DNA from 3 places in the Nocardioides sp. Z38_18 genome. Region 2 is predicted to be linked to each of the others. Evidence: predicted binding sites of a transcription regulator. Region 2 holds the regulator's gene; each other region holds the start of a gene.

The links. Region 2 encodes LexA, which represses DNA repair genes until DNA is damaged. Its sites were predicted from a motif close to TCGAACANNTGTTCGA; they were not measured.
Region 1: AC4BGC_RS14650 (DUF222 domain-containing protein) is a predicted target of LexA. The motif match lies at 1,529-1,544, and genes of this name have one in related genera.
Region 3: AC4BGC_RS04630 (DUF6504 family protein) is a predicted target of LexA. The motif match lies at 1,956-1,971, and genes of this name have one in related genera.

Annotation. Positions count from the first base shown of each region.
Region 1 covers NZ_JBZAJE010000002.1:719,322-723,701, reverse strand. Annotated here, with positions in the region: gene AC4BGC_RS14660 (MFS transporter) at 1-72, opposite strand, end outside; gene AC4BGC_RS14655 (HNH endonuclease signature motif containing protein) at 149-691, opposite strand; gene AC4BGC_RS14650 (DUF222 domain-containing protein) at 574-1,401, opposite strand; gene AC4BGC_RS14645 (DoxX family protein) at 1,604-1,987, opposite strand; gene sigJ (RNA polymerase sigma factor SigJ) at 2,155-3,033, shown strand; gene AC4BGC_RS14635 (hypothetical protein) at 3,030-3,380, shown strand; gene AC4BGC_RS14630 (DUF3253 domain-containing protein) at 3,437-3,721, opposite strand; gene AC4BGC_RS14625 (alpha-ketoglutarate-dependent dioxygenase AlkB) at 3,756-4,380, opposite strand, start outside.
Region 2 covers NZ_JBZAJE010000001.1:773,392-777,771, forward strand. Annotated here, with positions in the region: gene AC4BGC_RS03720 (hypothetical protein) at 1-1,555, opposite strand, end outside; gene lexA (transcriptional repressor LexA) at 1,600-2,406, opposite strand; gene AC4BGC_RS03730 (LysM peptidoglycan-binding domain-containing protein) at 2,700-3,260, shown strand; gene AC4BGC_RS03735 (lysoplasmalogenase) at 3,653-4,342, opposite strand.
Region 3 covers NZ_JBZAJE010000001.1:977,375-981,754, reverse strand. Annotated here, with positions in the region: gene AC4BGC_RS04640 (DNA polymerase III subunit alpha) at 1-949, opposite strand, end outside; gene AC4BGC_RS04635 (SAV_6107 family HEPN domain-containing protein) at 959-1,441, opposite strand; gene AC4BGC_RS04630 (DUF6504 family protein) at 1,470-1,865, opposite strand; gene AC4BGC_RS04625 (YbaK/EbsC family protein) at 2,060-2,605, shown strand; gene AC4BGC_RS04620 (ArsC/Spx/MgsR family protein) at 2,605-2,964, shown strand; gene AC4BGC_RS04615 (phytoene desaturase family protein) at 2,987-4,297, shown strand; gene metF (methylenetetrahydrofolate reductase [NAD(P)H]) at 4,319-4,380, opposite strand, start outside.

The sequences.
Region 1 (4,380 bases), on a different contig from region 2:
CGTGGGGAAGGAGGTGCGCGTCGACGTGGCAGGACGGACGGCAGTGGGGACAGGGGTGACAGGGGTGGACATCGGTTTCTCCGGGTGCGCTCAACGACGTGCTCGCCACCCCACCACTGACGCGCTGTACCCCTGTGCAGCCGCCAGTTTACGACCCTCGTGTTCGCCTGCCGAATCGGATGTCGCCGTTGGGTAGCCGGCTGGCGTCGTAGCCGTCGTCGTGGGCGCGGTGGTGGTGCCAGGAACACAGCAGGACCCCGTCCTTGAGATCGGTGAGGCCGCCTCTGGCCCAGGGTCTGCCCCAGTGGTGTGCCTCGCACCAGGCGGCGGGGATGGTGCACCCTTCGGCGCGGCACTCACGGTCGCGGATGATCATCGCCTTGCGCTGTGCGGGCTTGAACAGCCGCGAGGACCGGCCGAGGTCGAGCACCTCGGAGTTCGTGCCGAGCACGGCGGGGACGATCTTGCCGGTGCAGGCCAGGCGCCGGACCTCCCCGGCGGTGAGCCGGTCGGTGGGTCCGAGCTCGCCGACGCCGAGGTCACGGCGCAGGTCCGCCAGCGGGATCGTGACGATCACCGTGGTGGCGTCGCCACCGTGGACCGGCAGCCGCTTCGGGTCGACCGCCTCCAGCAGCGCGCAGAACGCCTGACCGCGGCGTACGTCGGCCGGGACCCGGTCCCCCTCGCCCACGCCGACCTGGCGAGGTGAGGGAATGCCTCCAGGTAGGTGTGCAGCCGGGCAGCGACGCTGTCGGGGACGTGGATCGTGATCCGGGTGCTGCCGTCGCCCAGTCGGGTGGTCGCCAGCGAGGTGCGGCGCCAGGCGCGGGACTCCTCGGCGGCGAGCGCCTTGGCCTCCTGCTCCTCCGCAACCTCGGGTGCCACGTGGTCCAGGATCCGCCGGCCCAGGTGCCGCAGCTCGCGTGGCCCGAAGTACGCCGCCTGCGCGACCAGGTGGGTCTCGGCGGCGGCCATGATCTCGGTGCCGAGCTCGTTGGCGGGCAGCTCGTCCAGCGCGTGCGCGATCACCCGCGCCTGTGCGACGTTCACCTCGCCCGAAGCGAAGGCGGTTCCCAGGTGCTGCCAGCGGCGGTCCAGGGCCAGGCCCAGTGCCAGGTCACGCCGATTGGTCCCGGCATCTGAACGCGTGTGGTGGGTGACCAGCGCGGCCGTGTCCCGGGCGCCCTCGACCACTGCGAGGTCGTCGGAGGCGGCCAGCACCCGCATCCGCAGGGAAGCGAGCTGTGCCTCCACCCGGGTCAGCTGCACCAACGCAGCCCGCTTCTCGGCGGGAGCCAAGAACTCCACCGCCACATCGGCAGCGGACTTCAACGCCCCTTCCACGGTGTCCGCGCAGGCCAGCACCGGGTGCAGCGCGGGCCGATCGAACGTCGAGCTCATCTGAGCACCTCCCGCACCGACTCGTGACCATGACTGACTGGTCTCACACGTCGATGCAGCACGCCCGTGAGCAGGCGGACCTCCGCTACGGGAGAGTCCGGGCCGATCCCTCAGCATCACTATTGGATCGAACCTGTGTTCGATTCTATAGTTTCCGAGAGGCGGGCGCAAGAGGGAGGATTCAACTGGCTCTCAAATCGGGTCAGTCGACGAAGGCGCAGGGACCCAGTCGGCCGTAGGCCACGACGGCCGCGGACGCCAGCAGCATCGCGTTCACGATGATCGGCTGCACCTCGTACCGGCGCGCATGGGTGAATGCGGCGCCGATCATCAGGAGCACCAGGCCGATGGCGGCCGTTGCGACGAGGAATGTCGCGACACCGACGATGTCGGGAAGCACGAGGCCGACCGCGGCGAGGACTTCGAGAAGGCCGATGACCTTGATCGCGCCGGGGCTGAAGCCCTCGAGCGCCGCCCCGGCGCTGGAGGCGACCAGCTTGTCCTTGGGTTGCACGAGCTTGGCTGCGCCGCTGGCGCAGAAGATGGCCGCCAGCAGTCCGGCGATGATCCACAGAGTTGTGTGCATGTGTGTCCGACGGAGCCGGCCGTGCCGGTGTGAGGTCGGCCTGTGACCTCACACGACACCGGTCGGCTTCGTCGTAGGGGAATGACGCCGAACCGAGGGACACTTCGTCCCATGAGTGCCCGCCCCACCTCGTCCCTGAGAGGGGCGATCCCGACCTGGCCGCTGTCATGGCCGAGCGCGGGCACCTGCGAAACCTCGCCTACCGCCTGTTGGGGTCGTTGGTCGAGGCCGAGGACGTTGTCCAGGAGACCTATGTCCGGTGGTACGCCATGCCTGAGGAGCAGCGAACGGCCGTCCGGGTCCCGGGTGCGTGGTTGACCACGGTCGCCGGGCGTATCTGTCTCGACCTGCTGGGATCGGCTCGCCTCCGACGCGAACGGTACGTCGGCGAGTGGGTACCGGAGCCGCTGCCGGCGCGAACGATGTGGGCGGAGGACGGCAGCACCCCCCTCGACCCGGTGGACCAGATCACTCTGGACGAGTCGGTCCACATGGCATTCCTGGTTCTGCTGGAGACCATGACTCCGGCCGAACGGGTTGCGTTCGTCCTGCACGATGTCTTCGGCTACCCGTTCCCGGAGATCGCGGAGATCGTCGGCCGCAGCCCTGCGGCCACCCGGCAACTGGCGTCCTCGGCCCGCCGTCGAATCGCCGGGTCGCCCCCACCAGTCACGTCCACGACTCAGCGCACGGCGGTCGTGCGCCGCTTCAAGCAGGCGTGGGAGGCCCGTGACATCGAAGCGTTGGTCGGTCTGCTCGACCCTGCGGCCGTCGCTGTCGGCGACGGTGGCGGGCGGGTCAGCGCGGAGCGGCGGCCGGTGCGTGGCGCCTTGAGGATCGCGGAGTTCCTTGTCGGCCGCGCCACCGCGCTGGCCGGGGTGACGATGACGGAGAGCCTGGTCAACGGGCAGCCGGGTCTCATCGCCCGGGCGGGCGACGTCACCGTCGCAGTGATGGCCTTCGAGGTCGCCGAGGACCGCATCGTTCGCATGTGGTCGGTGCTCAACCCGGAGAAGCTGGTCGCCTGGACGAAGGAGGATGCGTGAGGAGGCGCACCACCCTGGTCGGTGGTCTGCTGGTGGGTGCCGTCGGGATCGCAGTCCTGTGGGCGGCCGGCGTCGAGTTCCCCGTGGCATTTCCGCCGGGGCTGGTGATCCTGCTGGCCGGCGCGGCTCTCGTCGCTGGCGTCCGGCGCCGGTGGTCCGACGGGGTCGGAGCCCTGCTGGGGCTGTTCGTGGTCGTCGGCTTCGTCCTCAGCGGCATCTATGGTGACGGCTTCGACAACCTGCTGGGCGAGAACGGCGCAGCGATCGCGATCGGCCAGGTCGTGCAGCTGGCGGGCGTGGTGACCGCCGCTGTCAGTGGCATGCTGCTGGCATTCCGGGGTGACTGAGCGCCGCACTCTTGTTCTGCTCGCGACCTCGGCTCTGCTGGTGCTCTGGCACCATCTCACTGCCAGTCCCGCAGGACGCGGCGAATCCGGATCGGCCCCGTGGCCGTGGTCAAGTCGACCACCTCCCCGCCCTGGGTGATCTCCACCTTCCCTGCGCTCACCAGGCGAGCGGCCGCGTCGCGGGCAGGTTGCATCAGGTCCCGCCAGTCCGCCGCGGTCCCCACGGCACGCGCTGCGTCGGAAGGGCAGATCGTCGAGGTCGGGGCGCGCTGGTCCAGCAGCTGCAGGATCGTGCGCTCGAGCTCGCGATCGGTCGCGGATCCGGGAGATTCCGTGCTCACGCCACTCAGTCTGCCCCCAGGGGCAGCCGTGAGCTCAGAACACGTTGCGCGGACGGAACTGCACGCTGATCCGCGGGCCCACCGGGCGGGAGGTCTTCGGTACGGCGTGCTCCCAGGTGCGCTGGCAGGACCCGCCCATCACGATCAGGTCGCCGTGGCCGAGGGCGTGGGTCACCTCGGTGTGACCGCCGCGCGGCCGCAGCTGGAGCTTGCGCGGTGAGCCGAAGGACACGATGGCGACCATCGTGTCCTGCGAGCGGCCGCGGCCGATGTTGTCGCCGTGCCAGGTGACGGAGTCGTGCCCGTCGCGGTAGTAGCAGCACCCCGCCGTGACGAACGGTTCGCCCAGTTCGGGCCCGTAGTGCTCGTTGAGCACCTCGCGCGCCTCGGTGAGCGCCGGGTGGGGGAGCGGGTCGCCGATGCCGTACTGGTGCAGCAGGCGGGGTACGTCGACCACGTTGTCGTACATCGCCCGACGCTCGGCGCGCCACGGGACCGTCTCCACCAGTCCGGCGAAGACCTCGTCGGCACCGCCGAACCATCCCGGGAGCACGTCCACCCAGGCTCCGCGGGACAGATGGGTCCGCTGCACCCGCCCTGCGAGCGGCCCGACGCCGAGGTGGACGTCTTCGGTGAGCTCGAGGAGGGAAGGTTGGAAC
Region 2 (4,380 bases):
GATCGCCGTTGCCGACACCGTCGACGCGCAGGTAGTAGGTGCCGAGACCCAGCTCCCGCACGAGGGAGGCGTTCATCCCGGTGGAGACCGGGACGGTGGTGCCGGTGTAGCCGGAGACGGGGGAGTTGCTGACCAGCACCCGGCCGTCGGCGTCGAGGAGGTCCAGCTTGAGGTCGAGCGCGGTCTGGGCGCCGATGCCGGTGACGGAGGCCCGCAGCTCGCTCACGCACGAGCGGGTGATCGCGAAGACATCGGTGTCGGTGCGGGTGCCGATCACCCCGGAGACGTCGTACGACGTGCTGGCGGTGAGCACGGTGGCGGTCTGGACGGTCCCGCCGTGGTCATCGGTGCGCAGCGGGAGTCCGTTGGACTGCATCACGGCGAAGTCGTTCTGGGTGTTGTTGGCCCTGGCGTACTCCCCGATGCTGAACTGGCTCACTGCCCGGTTCATCGAGGAGCCCATCACCGGGCCCCACGCGCGGGTGCCGGCGTAGTAGTCGGTGGACGTGGTGCCGTCGTGCTCGAGTCCCAGGTTGTGCCCGGTCTCGTGGGTGGCCGCCTGCGCCACCGTCATCGGGTCGAAGCCCTTGTTGTAGGCGAAGACCCAGGCCGGCTGGTAGTCGGGGGTGGCCCTGATCAGGTCGAACGTGCGGAGGTAGGCCACTCCGAGGCAGCCGCCGCACACCGACGCCCGGGGAGCCTCGGAGCTGGTCACCACGACGTGGGTGCCGTAGGTGGTGTCGCTCGCCGAGCTCCTGGTGATCGCGGCGACGCCGAGATCCTGCGTGGTGACGTCCACGTCGAACGGGGCATAGCTCTCCGCGACCTGGCGCCAGACCTCCTGGATGAACCCGTGCTCGGAGGCACTGAACGTGCTCGGTGAACCGTCGGTGTCGAAGCCGGTGTGTACGCCGTCGGGGATCGAGCCGCCCTTGGAGGTGTTCCAGCCGGTGCCCGTGACGGTGGCCCCGTCGAAGTCGAGGAAGATCTTGCGGGTGGCGTCCGGCCGGCTGTGCAGGGTGAAGGTCTCGCTCACGGCGTACGCCGCGGCCACGGTCGGGGCGGCGTCACCCGAGGTGGTGGTGACCTCGGCGGGGGCCTCCTCCTCGAAGTAGACACGTCCCTCCGGGGTCAGCCAGACGGTGTCATCCTCGACCAGCAGCTCCTCGAAGCCTGCCGGGGAGAGTCCGTTGCCGGCAGCGACGGCGGGGAGCCGGCCACCGAGCGCGCGCACGGCGGGGCGGCCCTGCATCCGCTCGGGCAGGACACGGGGCTCAGGGTCGGCGGCAGGCTGGGTCCGGTTGTCCGCGAGCGACGCGTCGGGCTTGGACGCGCTGCCCACGGCCTGTTCCTGGACAGCCGGGGTGGGACGCGCACTGCCGGGATCGCCCGCGGGCGTCGAGGGGTCTTCGCCGGCTCCCGGGGCGAGCGGGACGGCTTGCGGGCCGGCGGACGGCTCGCCCGAACGCCCGTCCTGTGCGAGGAGTGCGGGTACGGCGACCAGCAGCAGCGCGAGCACTGCGATGACGCACGCGCGCCAGGACCGTACGGACATTCATGCAGTATATGTCCGAAATAATAGTATTCCGGCCAGTTGTCTCACATCCGGCGCAGGACGGTGGTCACCTTCCCCAGGATGGTGGCGTAGGTGCCGTCGATCGGGTCGTAGGCATCGTTGTGCGGCAGCAGCCAGACCTTGCCGTCGCGGCGCTGGAAGGTCTTCACCGTGGCCTCGCCGTCGAGCATGGCGGCCACGATCTCGCCGTTCTCGGCGTCGGGCTGCTGGCGGATCACCACGTAGTCGCCGTGACAGATGGCGGCGTCGATCATCGAGTCGCCGGAGACCTCGAGCAGGAACAGGGTGCCGTCGCCGACGAGGCTCTTGGGCAGCGGGAAGATCTCCTCGACCTTCTCCTCGGCGAGGATCGGTCCACCAGCGGCGATCCGGCCGACCAGCGGCACCATCGTGGGTGTGGGTACGGCGTCGCCCAGGCCCGTCTGGTCGTAGCCCGCCTCGTCCGCCGAGGCGATCGCACGCCGCGCGGCCATCAGCTCGGGGATGAACACCTCGAGGGCGCGCGGGCGGTTGGGATCGCGCTTGATGAAGCCCTTGCCCTCCAGGACGCGCAGCTGGTGGGCCACGCTGGAGGAGCTGGTGAGCCCGACGAGCTCGCCGATCTCGCGGATGCTCGGCGGGTAGCCGCGCTTCTCGATCGACTCGCGGAGCACGTTGAGGATGCGCTGCTGCCGCGGGGTCAGGCCGGTGCTGTCCGGAGCCGCGTCCGGAAGCTCGGTGACCTTGGCGCCGGCTCCCGCCTCGAGCGTGGCCGCGGTGGTCTTCGGGGCGGTCTTCTTCGCCCGGGGGAGCCGGGTGGGCTTCTGGGGGTCCTGATCGCGAGTCGCCATGGGGAGAACCTAGTCCAGCAACATGCGTCACTTCAAACACATGTTCGAAGGGCGTGTCGCGCTACTTGTCGGTCGTATCAGCCGAACATTTGTTCGACTGGGTGCTTGCTTCGTTCGAACACGTGCCCTAACGTCGTACACGTGTTCGATCGAACATACGCTCGATCAGCCCGGCAGGTCCACGGAAAACGAACTTGTCAGTGGCTGCCGATAGAAATCGATCAACACACAGCAGGGGTCGCCAACCGACCGCTCGGCCACCTGGGCCGGGCACTTCCCCGAAAGGTTGACCGATGAGCACTCTCAGCATTCACCGCCCGCAGGACGCCACCTCCGCCAACGAGGTCGACGCGCGTTTCGACGCCCTGGTCCGCGCCGCGGTCCCGACGCAGCGCGACCGCCGCGTCGAGGTCGACTTCGACCGGGTCTTCGATCTCGACTACGGGCAGCGCGCCCTCGAGGCAGTTCCGGCCCGTCCGGTCCGTTCGGCACCGGCGGCACGCCGGGTCCGCTCCTCGCGCCGGGTCGCCCCGGTTGCGCAGCCTGGTCCGGCCACCCCCCGACGGGTGCGGCTGACCCGCCGCGGCCGCGTGGTCGCCGTGCTCACCTTCCTCGGCCTCGCGCTCGCCCTGATGACCGCCTTCGGCGGCTGGGCCGCCGCGGGCCTCTCCGGAGGCACCCCCGAGCCGGTCCGGGTGATCGAGGTCGCCCCCGGCGACACTCTCTACGACATCGCAGCGGACCTCGCCCAGCCCGGCGAGATCCGCACGATGGTGCACCGGATCAAGGAGCTCAACTCGCTCCCCGGTGGTCAGATCGCCGAGGGCCAGAAGCTCGCGGTCCCGCGCGGCTGACCTTGGCACCAGACGTGCCGACGACCTCTTCGACCCGGGTCGCCGGCACGGGGGACCCGCGGGGTGGGCCGACACGCTCGACCCACCCCGCCCCCCATCCCACCCAAGGTGGTCGAGCAGCGAGCGAAGCGAGCGGCCAGTCGAGACCCACTCACGCGACGGGCAAGGCTCAGCCGCCCACAAGGTGGTCGAGCAGCGAACGAAGTGAGCGGTCAGTCGAGACCACTCAGGCGACAGGCAAGCCTCAGTCACCACAAGGTGGTCGAGCAGCGAACGAAGTGAGCGGCCAGTCGAGACCACTCTGGCGACAGGCAAGCCTCAGTCACCACAAGCTGGTCGAGCAGCGAACCAATTGAGCGGTCAGTCGAGACCACTCCAGGCGAGCAGCACGCTCAGGCCCGCGCAGCACCCTCACTGAGCAGGAATTGCCCCGCCGTGTATGTCGCCATCACAGCCGTCTCCAACGCCTCCGGCGGATCAGTGAGTGCAAACTCCCTCAGCCCGAGCAGTGTGTCGGAGAGCAGGAACAGCCCCGCACCGGCAGCGGTCATCCGGCGAGCCGTCGGCGAGAGGCCGTCATCGAGCATCGTCGCCGCGGCCGCCATTGCGGACAGCAGGGTCGAGTACCCGAGCACCGGGCCGCCCAGCTCGCGCTGCCGGCGTCCCGCGAGCACCGCGATCGCAGGTCCAGTAACCGCCCACGTCCCGACGACAGCCCGGGCCCCTGGGCCCGCGGTGAGCGTCCCGGCTCCACCATGACGCAGGAAACCGGTCAGGTAGGCCACGTGTCCCACACCGAAGGACCCGGCACCGGCCAGGAACGCGCGCGTACCCGGTCGCAGCAGGGCGACGTCGCCGCCCCAGCCGGCCGCCTGGGCGACGAGCGTCGTCGTGCGCAGGGGGGATGTGCGGGCGCGGGGATCGGTGGCCAGCGATCCCGCGAGCACGGGCATCAGTAGTGGCTTGGTCACCAGACGGGCGCGGTGCGCCCACCTGTCCGGGCGGCCCGAGAGCCAGGTGTCGGTGGCTGCCAAGCCGGCGTAGGCGAGCTTGAGTCTGGTGGAGGTTCTCGGCGTTCGCACCGGGGGAACCTAGTGCACGGGCAGGCCTCGCACGAACC
Region 3 (4,380 bases), 200 kb from region 2:
TCCCGAGGTCGTCGCGCGGGTCGAGCACGCACTGGTCGGCGAGCGCGCGGGTCCGGGCGAGCAGCTCGGTGGCGCCGCGGGAGCCGTGCTCCCCCAGCCCGGCGAAGCGGCAGATCTCCTCGGCCACCTCGTGCATCTGCTTGCCCGACTTCAAGAAGCCCTCGGCGTTGGCGCGGTCGAGATGACGGACGTCCATCGGCACCAGCCGGCGCGCGGCGTCGAGCACGTCGATCGTGGGGGCGTCGAGCCGATCGGCGTAGCGGACCGCGTTGGAGAGCACGGCCGGGACCCGGGCCGCGCCGGCCAGGCCGGCCATCCGGGCGGCGTGCGGGGAGGAGCCGGGACCGGACCCCTGGATCCGGTGGGAGACGACCTCGACCACGACCTGCTCGGTGCCGACCAGGTCGAGCCAGTGGCGCAGCACGGCACTGCCGAGGTCGTCGCGACGCAGCGTGGCCGCCCGCCCCAGCTCCGAGGCCGGTCCGAGCAGCACCCGCACGTCACGACCTGCGACGTGCTCGGCCACCAGCTCGGGGGTGCACACCGGGGTCCCGCGCTCACCTGACTGGTGGGTCGCCGAGACCAGCCGGCACAGCGCCGCCCAGCCGCTCCTGCCACCGGCCAGGAAGGTGACCCGGGGCAGCCGGGCGTCGCGGAACGCACCACCGCGGGTCGGGGTCCGGGTGGGGATCCGGGCCGGGGCCGGCCTGCCGGTCGGGTCAGGTGTGCTCGGGGAGAAGGCCAGGTCGACGCCGAGGACCGGCCGGATCCCCGCCGCGACCGCGGCCTTGACGAACCGGACCGCGCCGTAGGTGCCGTCGCGGTCGGTCAGCGCGAGCGTGTCCATCTCCTGCTCGGCCGCCCGTTCCACCAGGACGTGGGGGTGCGAGGCGCCGTACTGCAGGGAGTAGCCCGAGGCGACGTGGAGGTGAACGAAGGGATCAGCCACGAAGCGCTCTCAGGCGACCCGGATCGGGGCGTGCTCGGTCAGTCCCAGCGAGGTCTCCACCAGGGCCAGGAACCGGTCGGCGTCACGGACCAGGTCGTCGGCCTCACGCTCGGTGACCGCCCGGCGCGAGCCGGCTTCGGCAGCGGCGCGCTTGCCGGCACCCGCGGCGAAGAAGGCGGCCCACTCGGCGAGCTCGGGAGCAACCTCCGCGAGCAGGACCCACGCGTTCTTCTGCGGGCGTCGCCGCGACGAGATCGCGGGCTGGGCGCGGGCGGCCAGGAGGGCGGCGGTGGCACGCAGCGCGGAGACGTGGGCCAGGGCGTAGCGCTCCGGCACGTCGGTGCTGGCGATCGCCTCGCGCAGCGACTCCGCTGCCCGCTCCAGGTAGGAGTGCGTGGCGGCGCTCAGGAAGTGGGGCGGCGCCGCGTGCCCTGGGTGGGCTGCGGGGTGGGTTGCCGGGGTGGCTCTCGGAGCGGTCATCTGCTGGGTCATCTCGTTGTCCTCTCGATCCGTCGATCCGTCAGTCCATGGCCCGGACGAGCTGCCAGCTGCCCTCGGACCAGCTGAAGACCAGGTCGAAGACGCCGAAGCCGGGGTCCTGCCCAGGAGGCTGTCCGGGTGAGTGCTGGGCGGCGACCCTCCCCCTGGCTGCTGCCACCCGCCACACCTCGCGCTCCCGGAGGAGGTCGGTGTCGAGTGCCCCAGAAGTCGGGCCAGAAGTCGGGCCAGAAGTCGGGCCGGAAGTCGGGCCAGAAGTCGGGCCGGAGGTCGCCGGGCGGCTGGCCCACCAGGCACCGGTCTCCACCCAGTGCGCCACCACCTCGCGCACTTGCCACAGCCGCCCCCGCCACAGGAACTGGTCGGGGTCCTCGTCTGCGCCCTTGTGCACCTCAACCGGGTCGTCGTAACGCCGCACCGTCTGCTCCTCACTGTCCGCAGCTGTTCGACCCGCTGTCAGTGCCCTGGCGGAGGATGGGGGTCGAGGTCACCCTCCGCCAGGACTTGTTCGAACAGATGTTCGAACAAGTCCAAAGGTACACCTCCCCTCCGACAACCCGTCAAGAGCCGATCCGTGGCGGCGCCCCACGACCGGGCCGGTACGTTGCCCCCATGACCGAACGACCAGTCGAGCTCCCGGCCGAGATCCCCGGCGAACAGGGCCGGCCCGTGGGCGAGCACGCCGCCATCACCAGGTTCCGCGCCGAGCTCGCCCGCCGCGGCGGGCGCGGGCGGATCGTCGTGCTCCCCGACTCCGTGCACACCGCCCAGCTCGCCGCCGACGCCCTCGGCTGCGAGGTCGGGGCGATCGCCAACAGCCTGCTGTTCGCGGTGCCTGACGGCGCTGAGGGCGAGGACGAGCCGCTGCTGCTCCTGACCAGCGGGGCGCACCGCGTCGACACCGACAAGGTCGCCGCCGAGCTCGGCCTGCCCGCGCTGCGGCGTGCCAAGCCCGACTTCGTCCGCCGGCACACCGGCCAGGTCATCGGCGGCGTCTCCCCCTTCGACCATCCCGCGCCGGTGCGCACCTACCTCGACCCCTGGCTGCGCCGGCACGAGGAGATCTGGGCGGCCGCGGGCCACCCCGCCGCGGTGTTCTCCACCACCTTCGAGGAGCTGCAGCAGCTGACCGGTGCCGACGAGCTGGAGGTGGAGTGATGGAGATCTGGATCAACCCGGCCTGCACCAAGTGCCGGGTCGCCAAGTCCGAGCTGGACACGGCCGGACTGGACTACACCGAGCGGCGCTACCTCGAGGACCTGCCGACCCCGGCCGAGCTCGCCGACGTGCTGTCCCGGATGGGACTGGAGCCCTGGGACCTCGCCCGGCCCAAGGAGACCAAGGAGGCCGGCATCGACCTCCCCCGCGACGCCTCCCACCGCGACGACTGGATCGCGGCGATGGTGGCGAACCCACGCACGATCCAGCGCCCGATCATCACCCTCGACGACGGGACGACGGTGGTCGCCCGGGACACCGAGACCCTGGCCGAGGTCGTCCGGCGCGCCGGGGGCTGACCCGGCCCGTAGGGTGACCGCCATGTCAGCAGTCGTGGTGGTCGGAGGCGGGTTCGGCGGGATGGCGAGCGCCGCACGACTGGCCAAGATCGGCCACCAGGTCACCCTGGTCGAGGCCTCCGGCAAGCTCGGCGGCGCCCTGGGCTACGTCGAGCAGGACGGGTTCCGCTGGGACTCCGGGCCCACGCACACGCTGCTGCCGGCCGTGCTGCGCGACCTGTTCCGCAAGTCGGGTCGGGCGCTGGAGAAGGAGATCGAGCTCGTCCCCGTCGAGCCGGTGGCCCGGCACATGTTCGACGACGACGACGACACCGTCCTCGACCTTCCCGGAGGCAGCCGCGCCGCCCAGATGGAGGCCGTCGAGAAGGCCCTCGGCGACGGAGCCGGAGCGCAGTGGGCGGCCTACGTCGACGCGTTCGCCGACGACTGGGAGACGCTGCGCCGCGACTGGCTCGAGCGGCCCTACTCCGCCGACCTCGCCAGCAAGCAGGCCAAGGCACTGCTCACCACCAGGATGAGCCTGCACAAGCTGGTCCAGAAGGCGTTCAAGGACGAGCGGCTGCGCCAGGTGGCGGCGTACCCGATGACGCTCGAGGGCCACGACCTGCGCAATGTCCCCGCGTGGATGGGGATGTGGACCTACGTCGAGCAGAACTTCGGCGCCTGGACCGTCCCGGGCGGGATGGGCTCCCTGGCCGACGCGCTCGCCTCCCGCCTGCGGACCCGCGGGGTCACGGTCCTCCTCGACTCCCCCGCCCTCGACCTGGAGCTCGCCGGCGGCCGTGCCGTGGGGGTCCGCACGCCTCAGGGAATCCTCACGGCCGACCACGTGGTCTGCGCGATCGACCCGCGCCGGCTCCCCTCGGTGGCGCCGCTGGTGCAGCGCACGATGCCGGTGATCCCGCCGGTGACCTGCCACATCGGGCTGGTCGGCGAGGTGCCGGACCTGCCCGCCGAGGTGGTGCTGCACGGCGACCCGATGGTGGTGGTGCGTACCGGCGGCCAGGCACCCGCGGGCGCGCACGCGTGGACCCTGCTCGGCCGCGGTCAGCTTGCCGAGGACATCGTCACCGCCATGCACCGGGCGGGCCTGCGGGTCCGCGACCAGGTCGAGACCCGCGTCGACCTCTCGCCGCGCCAACTGGTCGAGCAGTGGCACGGCTCGCCGTACGGCGTGCTCTGGCAGGGCCGCAACACCGTCACCCGTCGTCTCGGCCCCACCACCCCGATCCCGGGGCTGCTGATGGCTGGAGCCCACGCGACGCCGGGAGCGGGTCTGCCCTCGGTCGGGCTCTCCGCGGCCCTGGTCTCCCAGGTGATCGGGCCCGCCTGACCCGAGTCCACTCCCCGGGCGTCAGGCCTGGACGGACAGCGCGGCGAAGATCTCGCGCGTGGCCTTGGAGCGGTTCAGCGTGT